DNA from 4 places in the Bacillus sp. ISL-77 genome. Region 2 is predicted to be linked to each of the others. Evidence: predicted binding sites of a transcription regulator. Region 2 holds the regulator's gene; each other region holds the start of a gene.

Evidence for each region. Region 2 encodes Rex, which represses fermentation and respiration genes when NADH is low (regulators of the CRP and FNR family bind a similar motif). Its sites were predicted from a motif close to TTGTGAAATATTTCACAA; they were not measured.
Region 1: J7E77_RS17840 (TIGR04190 family B12-binding domain/radical SAM domain protein) is a predicted target of Rex. The motif match lies at 1,886-1,903, and genes of this name have one in related genera.
Region 3: hcp (hydroxylamine reductase) is a predicted target of Rex. The motif match lies at 1,082-1,099, and genes of this name have one in related genera.
Region 4: J7E77_RS09430 (DUF438 domain-containing protein) is a predicted target of Rex. The motif match lies at 1,395-1,412, and genes of this name have one in related genera.

What each region holds. Positions count from the first base shown of each region.
Region 1 is NZ_JAGGQY010000043.1:37,454-40,671, reverse strand. It holds gene J7E77_RS17840 (TIGR04190 family B12-binding domain/radical SAM domain protein) at 2-1,810, opposite strand; partial or broken gene J7E77_RS17835 (response regulator transcription factor) at 2,645-2,782, shown strand; gene J7E77_RS17830 (S8 family serine peptidase) at 2,779-3,218, shown strand, end outside.
Region 2 is NZ_JAGGQY010000093.1:21,487-24,704, forward strand. It holds gene ystJ (NADP-dependent malic enzyme) at 1-1,064, opposite strand, end outside; gene J7E77_RS28735 (redox-sensing transcriptional repressor Rex) at 1,224-1,880, opposite strand; gene moaC (cyclic pyranopterin monophosphate synthase MoaC) at 1,917-2,414, opposite strand; gene J7E77_RS28745 (ABC-F family ATP-binding cassette domain-containing protein) at 2,593-3,218, shown strand, end outside.
Region 3 is NZ_JAGGQY010000008.1:23,136-26,353, forward strand. It holds gene J7E77_RS02495 (YppG family protein) at 1-286, shown strand, start outside; gene J7E77_RS02500 (Hsp20/alpha crystallin family protein) at 486-968, opposite strand; gene hcp (hydroxylamine reductase) at 1,160-2,458, shown strand; gene J7E77_RS02510 (Crp/Fnr family transcriptional regulator) at 2,503-3,201, opposite strand.
Region 4 is NZ_JAGGQY010000025.1:1,325-4,542, reverse strand. It holds gene J7E77_RS09430 (DUF438 domain-containing protein) at 109-1,284, opposite strand; gene J7E77_RS09425 (ring-cleaving dioxygenase) at 1,571-2,548, shown strand; gene J7E77_RS09420 (DUF1835 domain-containing protein) at 2,705-3,218, opposite strand, start outside.

The DNA.
Region 1 (3,218 bases), on a different contig from region 2:
TTTAATATTTCACTTTTCTCTGTTCGGTATCTAGCTGGAATTGCTGTCGTCTTTTCGGACTTAATAGATGTCTAATTTTGTTCGCATAATCTTCATAGAGCTGTTCGAGTCCGACTAATGTGAGTGAAAAGAAGTTAGCGTAATTCTTTTGAACTTCCCACTTTAACTCGTTCTTTCCACAAATACTATATTTATTTAACTCTTCAATTTCTTCACGAATCTTTGCTAGTTCACCAAGTTGCTGCTCTGCTGGAAGAGAGAGAACATAATCAATTTTTTCAATATAATCCATCGATTTCTCTATTTTCCATTTGATTTCTAGATAACCTTCTTCATCAATCAGGCCGTATTTTAATTTGAAATCATTTAGTAGTTGTGCCGATTCATAGGTTGAATTTACAATGTCATCTCGTGTCATATCCTTTGTTTCATAGCTAAGCATATGTTTCCACGAAGGCTGGGTAATCGCCTTGCGGTGGTCCTCAAGTGTGTGGCAGAACTTTTTATAGCCATGGAGTTCTGGATTTTCAAACGCTGGGCTTGCAGGATCTAGGAACGGTGCAAGTGGTGCGACGAAGTAGAATATCCGTTTGTCTTGATTGCAGGCAAGATGGATTTTTTCACAGAAATCAATGTTTTCTAACACGCTGTCATAGGTCTGTCCTGGAATCCCAACCATGAAGAATAAATCGATTTTTTTACAGCTATGCTTTAAGGCAAAATTAAGCGTATCGATTACTTTAGGGTTCGTACAGTTAAATTTCCCGTTGTAGCGTCTGATTTTTTCATCGTGTGTTTCCAGGGTAATTTCAATACTATATTTCGGAACGCTATCATTCATCTGTTGAAAGAACTCTTCGTCTGCATACTGGAATAACTCAAAGACGACCTCATTTTTAAGATGAAGTTCCTTCAGCCGGCTAAAAAATTCCTTCACGTATTCACGTCCACCCTGGCGCAGGTCATGAAGGATAAAAATTGGTGCCCGGCTAAAGCGTGAAATGAATTTAATGTCCTCAACTAGTTTTTCGGGCGACCGTAAGGCAAGGGAGCTTCGGTTACAGTTTTGATCATAGGCATCCTTAGAACCGCCGCAGATGAGACAGTTTTGTGAGCAGCCTCTCGCTGTCAGTAAAGCGGTATTTGGATATTGCAGCCAGCCATTGTACGGAAGCGGGTCAAGGAAATTCCGATATTTAAAAACAGAACGGATCGCATAACGATAACCTGGAACGTCAAGGTCATCCAAATCCTTTGGTACATAAGTAAGCGGATTGCAGCCAATGTCGCTCCCTTTTTTCCAGGTTAAATTGGGAATGTCCGCATAGTGGGTATTCCCTTGTTCAATTTTATTCATCAATATCAGCATCAGCTTTTCGGTTGAATCGCCGCGCATAACAAAGTCAATGCAAGGATATTCAATTAACTCCTTATGATAATAAGTGGCAGATAGTCCGCCAAAAATCACTGGAATATCGGGATGAAGATTTTTTATAATTTTCGCCAGCTCGATACTGCCGTGTGCATGCGGAAGCCAATGAAGATCAATGCCGAAAGCCTTGGTGTTAATATTCCTTAACTTTGCTTCCACATCAAACTTATTACTCATCAGCATCCGATTAGCGATATTAATGATCTTGACCCGAAGACCGTACCTTTCAAGGTATTCTGCAATACTAGTGATTCCGATGGGGTACATTTCAAAAACAGGTGATGATGGCACAACATCACTGATGGGGCCGGCTAGCAGGGAGTTTTTTCGAAATTCATAAACACTTGGTGCATGCAAAAGCACTAAATCGTATTTCATTGATTCCACCTCAAGTAGATTAGTTTGGATGAGCAACTTCTCTCTCTATGTATGATACTTATTTCAATACAATATTTGTGAGGAATTTCACATAAGCAATTTCTGAATAGTAATAATGAAGATATTATCTATTTTGGGAATGTATGTAATTTAATCTTGTTAATTTTAGTGTACTATAATAATGGTTTAATAGAGTGACAAACGGGTGACAGAATTTGGGTGATTTTGTGTAATTGCTTTTAATACAAAGGTAGTAAAGCAGAATAATCCTTTTAGCAAATAGGAAAATTAGGTGTTTATGAAATAATATTATTACAAACCGAATACGGTTTGCCCCAGAATCGGTCAGTGTAGCTCATTGGACCGGTCTGGGTTTTTAATTTTTGCTGTAGATAAGATTGGGAAAATTTTATAGTTTTACGTTATCAGGAATAACTCTCTCGGTTGTGCAGTTAATTAATATCCATTAAACTAATAATAATTAACAGAAAATTATAATATTGGTATGTTGGGAAGAACCGATGGATATTACTGCTTGTTGCTGCTATTAATCTTTTTAAAAGACGTCCTCTCCGTATTGTATTTTTTAACCCTGCACTGCTAATTGTCAGCTTCTTTATGGCAAATTTAATTAACAAAGCAGTGTTTCCTGTTTTGCCATTATTGAGTTCAATCATTGCAAATCTAAAGAAGGAGAAGTCCAAATTAAAGGCCCTTTTTAGCATATCTTCGGAATTAAATAAAAGAATTGCTTCGCCAGATTGGTTAACCTTTCTTGCTAATAATCTACCAGAATTTATTGATGTCGATGCTTGGATTCTATGGAAAAGGGATAACAAAGAAATTGCTCAAAGCCTGTTTATAAGTGACAAAACAGTAAAAATCCATGTTAGTAATTTATTTAAGAAGCTTGGTGTTAAAAGTCGATCACAAGTAGTTCAAATGCTAATAGAAAAGGGGAATGGAATGTGAAAAGGTGGTTATCAGGCTTTCTTGCACTAGTTTTAATATATTCGCTCGTTATACCAGGTCTATCAAAAGCAAACGCAGAGGTCACATCTGCTGTCCTTGATAGTCAATTGGTCAAAGCACTAGAGAAATCTGTTGAGCCATTACAGATCATCGTAAGCTTTGATGGTCAAGGCGCTCCTACAAAAGACAATTTGAATTTGTTAAAGGGCTTAGGAATTTCCAAAGGAATTACGATGAAAGCATTACCGATTGCAGGCGTTCTCGCAACAAAGGAGCAAATTAATAAGCTTGCCGCCTCTCCCGGAGTCAAATCGATTTATTTAAATCAGAAGCTGGAATATTATAATGCGGATGCTACTAATGTAACGGGCGTGGACAAGGCGCGCACCGATGCAGAAATGCAAAAGGCAAATGGCGGCTTGCCGATAACAGGCAA
Region 2 (3,218 bases):
TCTGAAATTAAACCAGCAATTGCATAAACCGCGGCGAGCTTCATTTCCTCGTTGATTTCCTTTGCACGGACATCTAAAGCACCGCGGAAAATTCCTGGGAATGCAAGCACATTATTAACCTGGTTCGGAAAATCAGAACGTCCTGTACCCACTACAAGTGCTCCTGCTTCTTTGGCCACATCCGGCATAATTTCCGGTACCGGGTTGGCCATGGCAAAGATTATCGGGTCACGGTGCATAGAACCAACCATTTCCTTCGTAACGGCCCCAGCTGCTGATACCCCCACAAACACATCTGCGTCAACAAGCGCATCGGCTAACGTTCCTTGTTTTTGCTCGCGATTTGTGATTTGTGCCATTTCATCTTTGAATCGATTCATTCCAACCGGGCGGCCTTCATAAATAATTCCTTTTGTATCACATAAAATAACATCCTTCACGCCCATATGTAGCATAAGTTTAACAATCGCTACTCCTGCTGCACCTGCTCCATTTACTGCAACACGAATATCTTCAATTTTTTTATCCGCTAATTTTAATGCGTTGATTAAACCAGCCGCTGTTACAATCGCTGTTCCATGCTGGTCATCATGAAAAACAGGAATATCACAGGCTTTGCGGAGGCGGTCTTCAATATCAAAGCATTGCGGCGCAGCAATATCCTCCAAGTTCACTCCGCCAAATGTTGGTTCTAGCAATTTGACGGTTTCTACGATCTGGTCTGTATCAGTTGTGGCCAAGCAAATGGGAAAAGCATCAACATCTGCGAATGATTTGAATAACACGGCCTTTCCTTCCATCACAGGCATCGCAGCTTTTGGTCCAATGTTCCCAAGCCCCAGGACTGCTGTCCCATTGGATACAACTGCAACTAGATTGCCCTTTGAGGTATAATCATAGACTTTATTTTCGTCTGCATAAATGTCCAAACATGGCTCTGCCACACCAGGTGAATAGGCTAGGCTTAAATCTTTTGCATTATGTACTGCAACCTTTGAATAGATTCCAACCTTTCCTTGATGCTCCTTATGCATTTTTAACGCTTCATCTCGTAAAATTGACATTGGATTTCCCCACTTTCCGAATTAGTAACCGCTTGCACTTTATCTATCTAAATCTTAGTGCATAGGTCAATATTTTGATAGATTATGTAATTAAAAAAAGCAGGGATTTAATCATACAAAAGGCTTTCCACAAATTTTGTGGAAAGCCTTATTAACTAATTATTCTTCATCTATTTCCACCGTTGGATAATGCTTTAAAAAGTAGACTAGCGATTGAAGCTCCACAGCCAAGTCAATATGATGGACCCTTATTAATGGTGGAACATTTAACCTTGCCGGAGTGAAATTTAAGATCCCTTTTACATTCGCTTGGACCAGTCGATCGGTTATCATTTGTGCGGCAGGAGCCGGAACCGTTAATATCGCCACTGAAATATTAGTTTCTGATAACACCTTCTCTAAATCATCCATAGGATGAACGGGTACCTCGCGAATCATGGTTCCCATTTTGTCGGGATCCACATCGAAGGCGCATTCTATTTTTGTGTTATTATTTTTTAAAAAGTTATAGTTTAAAAAGGCAGTCCCAAGATTTCCGACTCCTATTAAGGCAACCTTAGTTAATTCATCCTGATCTAAGGTCTTTCGGAAGAAGGATATTAAGTAATTAACATTATACCCATAGCCCTTTTTTCCTAACGCACCGAAATAGGAAAAGTCGCGGCGAATCGTTGCTGAGTCTACCTTTACTGCTTCACTCAATTCCGCTGAAGAGACCCTTTGCTTGCCGGAACTATGCAGGTTTTTTAGAAATCGATAATAGAGGGGCAGCCGTTTTGCTGTCGCCTGTGGTATTTTCGTTGTTTCATTACTCATAATCTCCCACACCCCATGAATGGTTTAGTTAAAAATTTATTTAACTCTTTCATCTCTTTTAAAATCACCGTTTTTACCGCCTGTTTTTTCGACAAGATACGTCGGTCCAATTACCATACCTTTATCAACGGCTTTACACATATCATAAACTGTTAAGGCACATGCGGATGCGGCTGTTAACGCTTCCATTTCCACTCCTGTGTTCCCCTTCGTTTTAACGGCTGCAGCAATATATAATTGATAATTCTCATCCTTATCCTGTTCCCAAGAGAAAGAAATATTAACACCTGTTAATGGAATCGGATGGCACATTGGAATCAAATCCCATGTCTTCTTTGCTGCCATGACAGCTGCTACCTGGGCCACTGCTAAGACATCGCCCTTCTTCATCTCATTATTAGTTATTTTATCATAAATTTCTTTACTAACGGTAATGCTGGAATGAGCAAGCGCCGTACGTGCCGTTTCCGGCTTATCACTGACGTCGACCATTTTTGCTCTGCCTTCTTCATTAAAATGCGTAAATTCTGCCATATAAAAAATCCTCCCATCAAATCATACACTATTTTTCCTTATATGTGTGTGAAACTTTGAACTAAATATTACATTTTATGTCGATTTAGGACCCTTACTCCGCTAATATGGCGAGCAGTTTATTGCCGACATACCGGGAATAAGGTACACTAATCCTATGTAATAGAGGTGAATGAGAATGATTTTGCTACAGGTTAATCAATTACAAAAATATTATGGTGCTGACCTTATTTTATCGAATATTAAGCTCGAATTACAAACTCGGGACCGTGTTGCCCTTGTTGGACGCAATGGGGCGGGAAAATCGACATTGTTGAAGATTATAGCCGGACACTTGTCGCATGATGGCGGAGAAATCATCAAGCCAAAAGAAGTGACGATTGGCTATTTAGCTCAAAATACTGGGTTAGAATCATCATTATCCATATGGGATGAAATGCTGACGGTTTTTGAACCGCTGCGATTGATGGAAAAACAACTCCGCACACTTGAAGAACAAATGGCTGATCCTCTTGTTTTTGAAGACAGTGGCAGGTACGAAAGGATCCTAAAAGAGTACGATCATCTTCAGGTGAAATTTAAAGAACAGGGAGGGTATCAATATGAGGCAGAGATGCGCTCCGTCCTTCATGGGCTGAATTTCCATGACAAATCCTTGATGATATCTAGTTTAAGCGGCGGTCAGAAAACTCGTCTAGCCCTTGGTAAACTCTTGTTAACCAGGCCTGATATCCTAATATTGGATGAGCCCACAAACCACCTTGATATTGATACGCTTTCCTGGCTGGAGCAATATTTACAAAG
Region 3 (3,218 bases), on a different contig from region 2:
AAAAGATTCGCAATTCCTATTCCAGAACCCTTTACAGCCACAGGAAGAAATAGTTCAAAAACCACAGTATATGCCCATGAATGGTTATCCAGTGATGAACCCTTATCCTAAGCAAAGTGCAACCCCAAAACAGCCAGGAGGAGTCCAAACGTTTATGAATTCCTTCAAGTCCCAAGATGGATCAGTGGATATAAATAAAATGGTGAATACAGCAGGTCAAATGATGAATGCTGTAAGTCAAGTATCATCACTTGTAAAGGGATTTGGTGGAATATTTAAGGCTTAATAGTTGATTGGAGCGGAAGGCGCGAAGACTCCTGCGGGAGGACGGGGCAGGGGAGAACCCACAGGCGCTTAGCGCCGAGGAGGCTCCCCGGACCGCCCGCGAACCGCAAGCGCCTGGAGTGGAAATCAACAGCTAAGTTTTAACAGCAAAAAGACGGCCTTTTTACTAGCCGTCTTTTCATATGGAAGGGAAATGGAATTTAGTCTTCGATATCTATAATTTTCCCCTTTTCCTGTGGAATGCGGATTTTTAATAAACCATCACGATAGGATGCTTTCACTTTCTCTTCATTAATCGTATGCGGAAGTGAAACCGTTCTTGATGATTTTTGGCGTAAGTATTTACGTCGATATAAATGATTGATTTCGTCTTCCTCGGTTTCAAGTTCGTTATTTTCCACAGAAATAGTTAAATAATTTCCAGAAATGTTTAAATGAATTTGCTCTCTTTTTATCCCTGGCAGTTCTGCAGAGATGATGTATTCTCCACCTGTTTCAATCGTGTCAACATGAAAGCTCGATCCAGATGGAAATGGACTTTTAAAAAAATCATCGATTGATTGTAGAAAGCCTTTGATTGGTTTTTCATTGAAAAAGTCGTTCATCGATTTCATTAACTCACCAAAAGCTTCTGTTTTCGGCTTTTTAGGGTCATTCTTATCACTCGGTACCTTAGATGACATTAAGTTCCCCTCGCTTTCCAGTATTTCACTCGCTATTATATGCTGGCTAAACTGGGTAGGTGCCGTCATCGTATGGCAATAATTTTATGAACGATTTATTACAGTTGCTTTAAATATGATGTATATCACATTAAATATTTAGGTCGATTAGTATAGTAAAGCAGAAATAAAATCGAAAGTGAGGAACTAAAATGTTCTGTTATCAATGTGAACAAACTCCATCTGGCGGCTGTAATGTCATCGGTGTGTGTGGTAAAGATGAAACCATTGCTAGCTTACAAGACACGATTATTTTTGCATTAAAAGGAATTGCGGCCTATCGAACCCATGCTAATCAATTAGGATATACAGATCCTTTTGTCGATGCCACCACCCATGAAGCCCTTTATTTGACTTTAACGAATTCAAATTTTAATGTTCAAGAACATATCGACATGGCGATGAAAGTTGGCCAATCAGCAGTCCGCGTAATGGAAATGCTAGATGAAGCTCATACAAAGCGTTTAGGCATCCCTGAGCCAATCCGGGTCAGCCAAAACAAAATTGAAGGAAAATGTATTATTGTTACAGGTCACAACTTATTTGCTTTAGAGGAACTATTAAAGCAAACAGAGGGAAAGGGTATCAATATCTATACGCACTCTGAAATGCTACCGGCGCACGGCTATCCAGCATTGAAGAAATATACTCATCTAAAAGGGAATATCGGAAAAGCTTGGTACGACCAGCGACGACTTTTTGAAAATTTCCCTGGAGCGATTCTAGCAACGACCAACTGTGTAATGCCAATTAAAGGGTCATATGCAGACAGGATGTATACATATGAAGTAGCAGGTCTTGAAAATGTAGAGAAAATTATTAATGATGATTTTACACCATTAATTAACCGAGCTTTAGAGCTTCATGAAGCTGCAATTGATTCCGAAGAAACATTGTTAACAGGGTTCCATCATGAAACGGTTCTAGGCTTAGCACCTGAATTAATTGATGCAGTCAAAGCTGGTAAAATCAAGCGTTTCTTTGTTATCGCAGGCTGTGATGCACCGGGACCTGGCGGAAATTATTATCGTGAACTTGCCACTTCACTACCGCCAGAGACTGTTATATTAACAACCTCTTGTGGAAAATTCCGCTTTAATGACGTGGATTATGGTGTGGTGCCGGGAACCAATATTCCACGGTATATAGATTTAGGTCAATGCAATAACTCTGGATCAACTGTTAAGATTGCTTTAGCACTTGCAGATGCATTTGGATGTGAAGTGAATGAACTGCCGGTCAGCATCGTGTTATCTTGGTTTGAACAAAAAGCAGTTGCTATTTTGCTTGGTTTATTTAGCTTAGGGATCCAGGATATCCGCATTGGCCCGAAGCCGCCTGAATTTATCTCTGAAGGGGTATTACAGGTCCTTCAGGACCCCTTTAATCTAAAATTGATTGGAACAGCTAAAGAAGACATGGAAGACATGCTACAGCTCTCAATTAAATAAATATAATAAAACCGCAGCATAGATTTGCTGCGGTTTTTAATGTTTTAGATTAGATTAATTTCTTCCATTAGAATTTCAACATCTACGATCATGTTGCCTTCTTCATCTACTTCTATTAATTCATCTTTTTTCATTTTTGTTAGCGTCCTGCTTATGGTTTCTCTTGTCGTGCCGATCATATTGGCAAGATCCTTATTCGTGAATTCGGACTTTAAAAGGATCGTACCATCTTCTTGTTCTTTACCATGCTTCTGGGCGAGCCGAATCAGTAGTTTAATAATTTGTTCGTATGTGTTATTGAGAATCTGTTCTTCTAAACGATTTTGCAAATCAACGATTTTTTCTCCTAATACTTTAAAAACTTTAATACATAGTTCAGGGTTTTCAATCAGTACAGTTTCAAATTTTGAAATTGGAACAGCAATAAGAGTTGAGGACTCAAGTACTTCTGCATAGGCTGGGTAATCGCCTTTTCTGAAAAAACCTACATGGGGAAACATCTCACCTTTTTTAGCAATGGCGACGATTTGTTCTTTGCCATTAATGTCACTTTTATAAATTTTAATTTTTCCGTCATAAATAAAATAGACATTTTCAAGCGGGTCACCTTGGAGAAACACATGACTATGTTTTTTCCATTCCCTAGCTATAGCGATGTCAGAGATTTTTGTTATTTCAAAATCATTTAATTCACGAAAAAGGGTAAAATCAGCGAGCACCCTTTTAATTTCTTCAATTTTCATCCAATCACCTTCAAATA
Region 4 (3,218 bases), on a different contig from region 2:
TTTGTCTCGAATTGTCGTAAATTCAAACAATGAAAATATGACCAATATATAAAAAAAACTGCCATTTCTCGACGATTGATCTCATCGGTGGATGGCAGTTTTTATATATTATTCTAGAATTCGTTTTTCCCCTTCAATTGCTTTGATTGGGTCAATATTTTGCGTGAATTCAAGGGTGCCAATGTACTTCCCGTTCTCATCCCGTAAAGCAAAATAACGGATCTTAAAATCTGCCAACAGTTCCTCTACGACATGGACACTTCTAGGCGGGTGGCAGTTTTGAACGGTACGACCAATAATTGCTTTCGTCCGCGCAAAAATTCTTTCTTTTCCGTGTGAAAAATACCGAACCACATCATCTTGGTCAATGAAGGTGATGTCAACGGGTAAATGGTTTAATAAGAGCTCCAGCTGTTTTAAGGAAAGAATACCGGTTTCCATTTTAATATAGCCTTCAGAGATTGCCTTTTCATCTAGTGCTTTTCTTTCAGGCTTCCATTCTACTGCAGGAGCAATCAGACAAAAGCCAATTTCATCACTTTCATGGGCAATTTTGACCCATTCATCTTCTGTTAAATTCTTCAAAGCCATAGGAAAGAGAATGTTTTCTTCTTTATAAATCATTCCCGCTACTTCTTGAATGACATAATTTAAAACCCCGATAACAGACTGCTTGTCGCCGTGATAATGGGCAAGTTTTTGTCTGCCGTCCTTAATCGCGTCTCTGATGAAATCATCGATTCTCCACATATTTGTTGTGGGGCCGTAGATCCCGTACTTTTCTAAATAGGGAAAAATCAAATTCTCTTTTCGGCTATAGTGCTTATCAATATCGAGCAATAGATTAATATCTTCGATTAGCTTATAGATATTTTCAGCTGAATCTTCTTTGACAAACTCCTCTAAATGTACTTGAAGCTTGGTGGTTAACTGCTTATCAACCTCTTGATTTTCGAGTTTAAAGGTATGAATTGGATGACCTGCCTGGTCTTCAGGTCTTCCATTTTGATGGTTTTCTTCTTTAATCGTTCCTTGAAAAATGGCTGAATGCTGCTTGTAGATATGCTTAAGTTCAGCAGCAGAAATACTTCCCTCTTCGACAAAATCATGTTGTAACTGGGTTATTTCATCGACGGTTATTTTCCCGATAAACGCATCAAAATGCGCTTTGACCTCATCAAGATTTCGTCCATTATGAAGATCCATAAAAAGTTGTTTTAGTATATCTACGCGTTCTGTATTTTCACTAGTTAATTGTTCACGGTTATTAATGAATTCACTCATATCAGGATTCTCCTTTGCTATTTCAAAATACTTTTGATATTTGTTCTCATTAATAACTTAACACTTCCTAAACTGATTGTTTGTGATTAACATCATTAGTAACAAGGTAATTGTGAAAATTTTTAGGACGAACTTTTTGACAGCATATTAATTTCATGTTATATTTATCTCGAATTAAAGATAAATAGTTTAAAGATAATATTTCAAATTGGTTTAGAAGATACTTATTAAATAAGTCTATTTGAATATAAATAATCAAAATAGAGGATAAATTGGAGGATTCAAAATGAATGGATTAAAAGGTATGCACCACGTAACAGCCATTACGAGCAGCGCAGAAAAAAACTATGAGTTTTTTACGAATGTATTAGGGATGCGCTTAGTTAAGAAAACCGTTAACCAAGATGATATTCAAACCTATCACTTATTCTTTGCCGATGATATTGGCAGTGCTGGAACCGATATGACTTTTTTTGACTTTCCTGGCATACCTAAAGGGGTCCATGGTACCAACGAAATTTCAAAGACTTCCTTCCGTGTCCCAACTGATGCGGCGATCGAATATTGGGTGAAACGCTTTGACCGTTTAGAGGTAAAACATACAGGAATTAAAGAGCAATTTGGTAAAAAAACACTGTCGTTTGTTGATTTTGATGACCAGCAATACCAATTGATTTCAGATGAAAATAATAATGGTGTTGCAGCTGGTACCCCATGGCAAAAAGGACCGATTCCATTAGACTATGCGATTACTGGATTAGGCCCGATCTTTGTTCGTGTCGCTAATTTTGATTACTTTAAAGAAATGATGGAAAAAGTTCTTCTATTTAAAGAGATTGCACAAGAAGGAGCGTTTCATTTATTCGAAGTAGGTGAAGGCGGCAATGGCGCTCAGGTAGTAGTCGAATATAATGCGGTTCTTCCTCAAGCACGCCAAGGATTTGGGACGGTACATCATGCGGCATTCCGTGTCGACGATCGTTCCGTTCTAGAAGAATGGATTGGACATATGGAGAGCTTTGGATTCCAAACATCTGGATTCGTCGATCGCTACTTTTTCGGATCACTTTATACAAGAGTTGCACCGCAGATTCTATTTGAGTTTGCCACAGACGGCCCAGGATTTATGGGAGATGAGCCCTACGAAACATTAGGTGAAAAATTATCATTACCGCCATTCTTAGAACCAAAACGGGAACAAATCGAGAAATTGGTTCGTCCAATTGATACCATAAGAAGTACAAAAGAATTCATTAAAGAATAATCCTTTTAAAAATAACACACAAAGAGCGTGGCCGTGGGGCTCGCTCTTTGTTATTAACTAGAAAGGGTCAGTCCCCCACTACTTTTAATCACCCTTTTTAATAAGTTTGTTCCCATCCCAAAACCATTTATTCTCTTTTTGGAATACCCCCCCAATTCACCAATCACGTCCCATAAATTCACAATGAACTTTTTGTCCAGTTAAAACATCTAAACCATGGGAAGTTAACCTTAGCTTTGCATTGGGTTCCGGATTTTGATAGTTGGGTAATGGATAATCACATTCCAACAATGGATAGGGTCCCTGCATCAGCTCGTTTAGCATGGCCGCAAAATAAAGATCACTTATCCCATCATTAATTCTTTGCATACTTATCGATTGAAATAATTCTCCAAACGAGCATGTATTTTTATCAAGATAGTTTAAAACTAAGGTTTCTACTACATTTAGACCTGTATGCACTGAGGGAAAGTAGCTTAAGTGTGATTGAAATGCCTGTTTTAAAAAAGGTAATTTTTCTTTTGATGAAGCCATCCATTTTTCAATATCTATCGGATTCTTAGATGTATAAGCTCTCCAGCCAGTAATAGCTTCTATTATTTGTTCATCTGTTACTAGTTGTTTCTTTTGATAATAAAGTCCTTCCAATTGCTGAGATGATAATTGACCA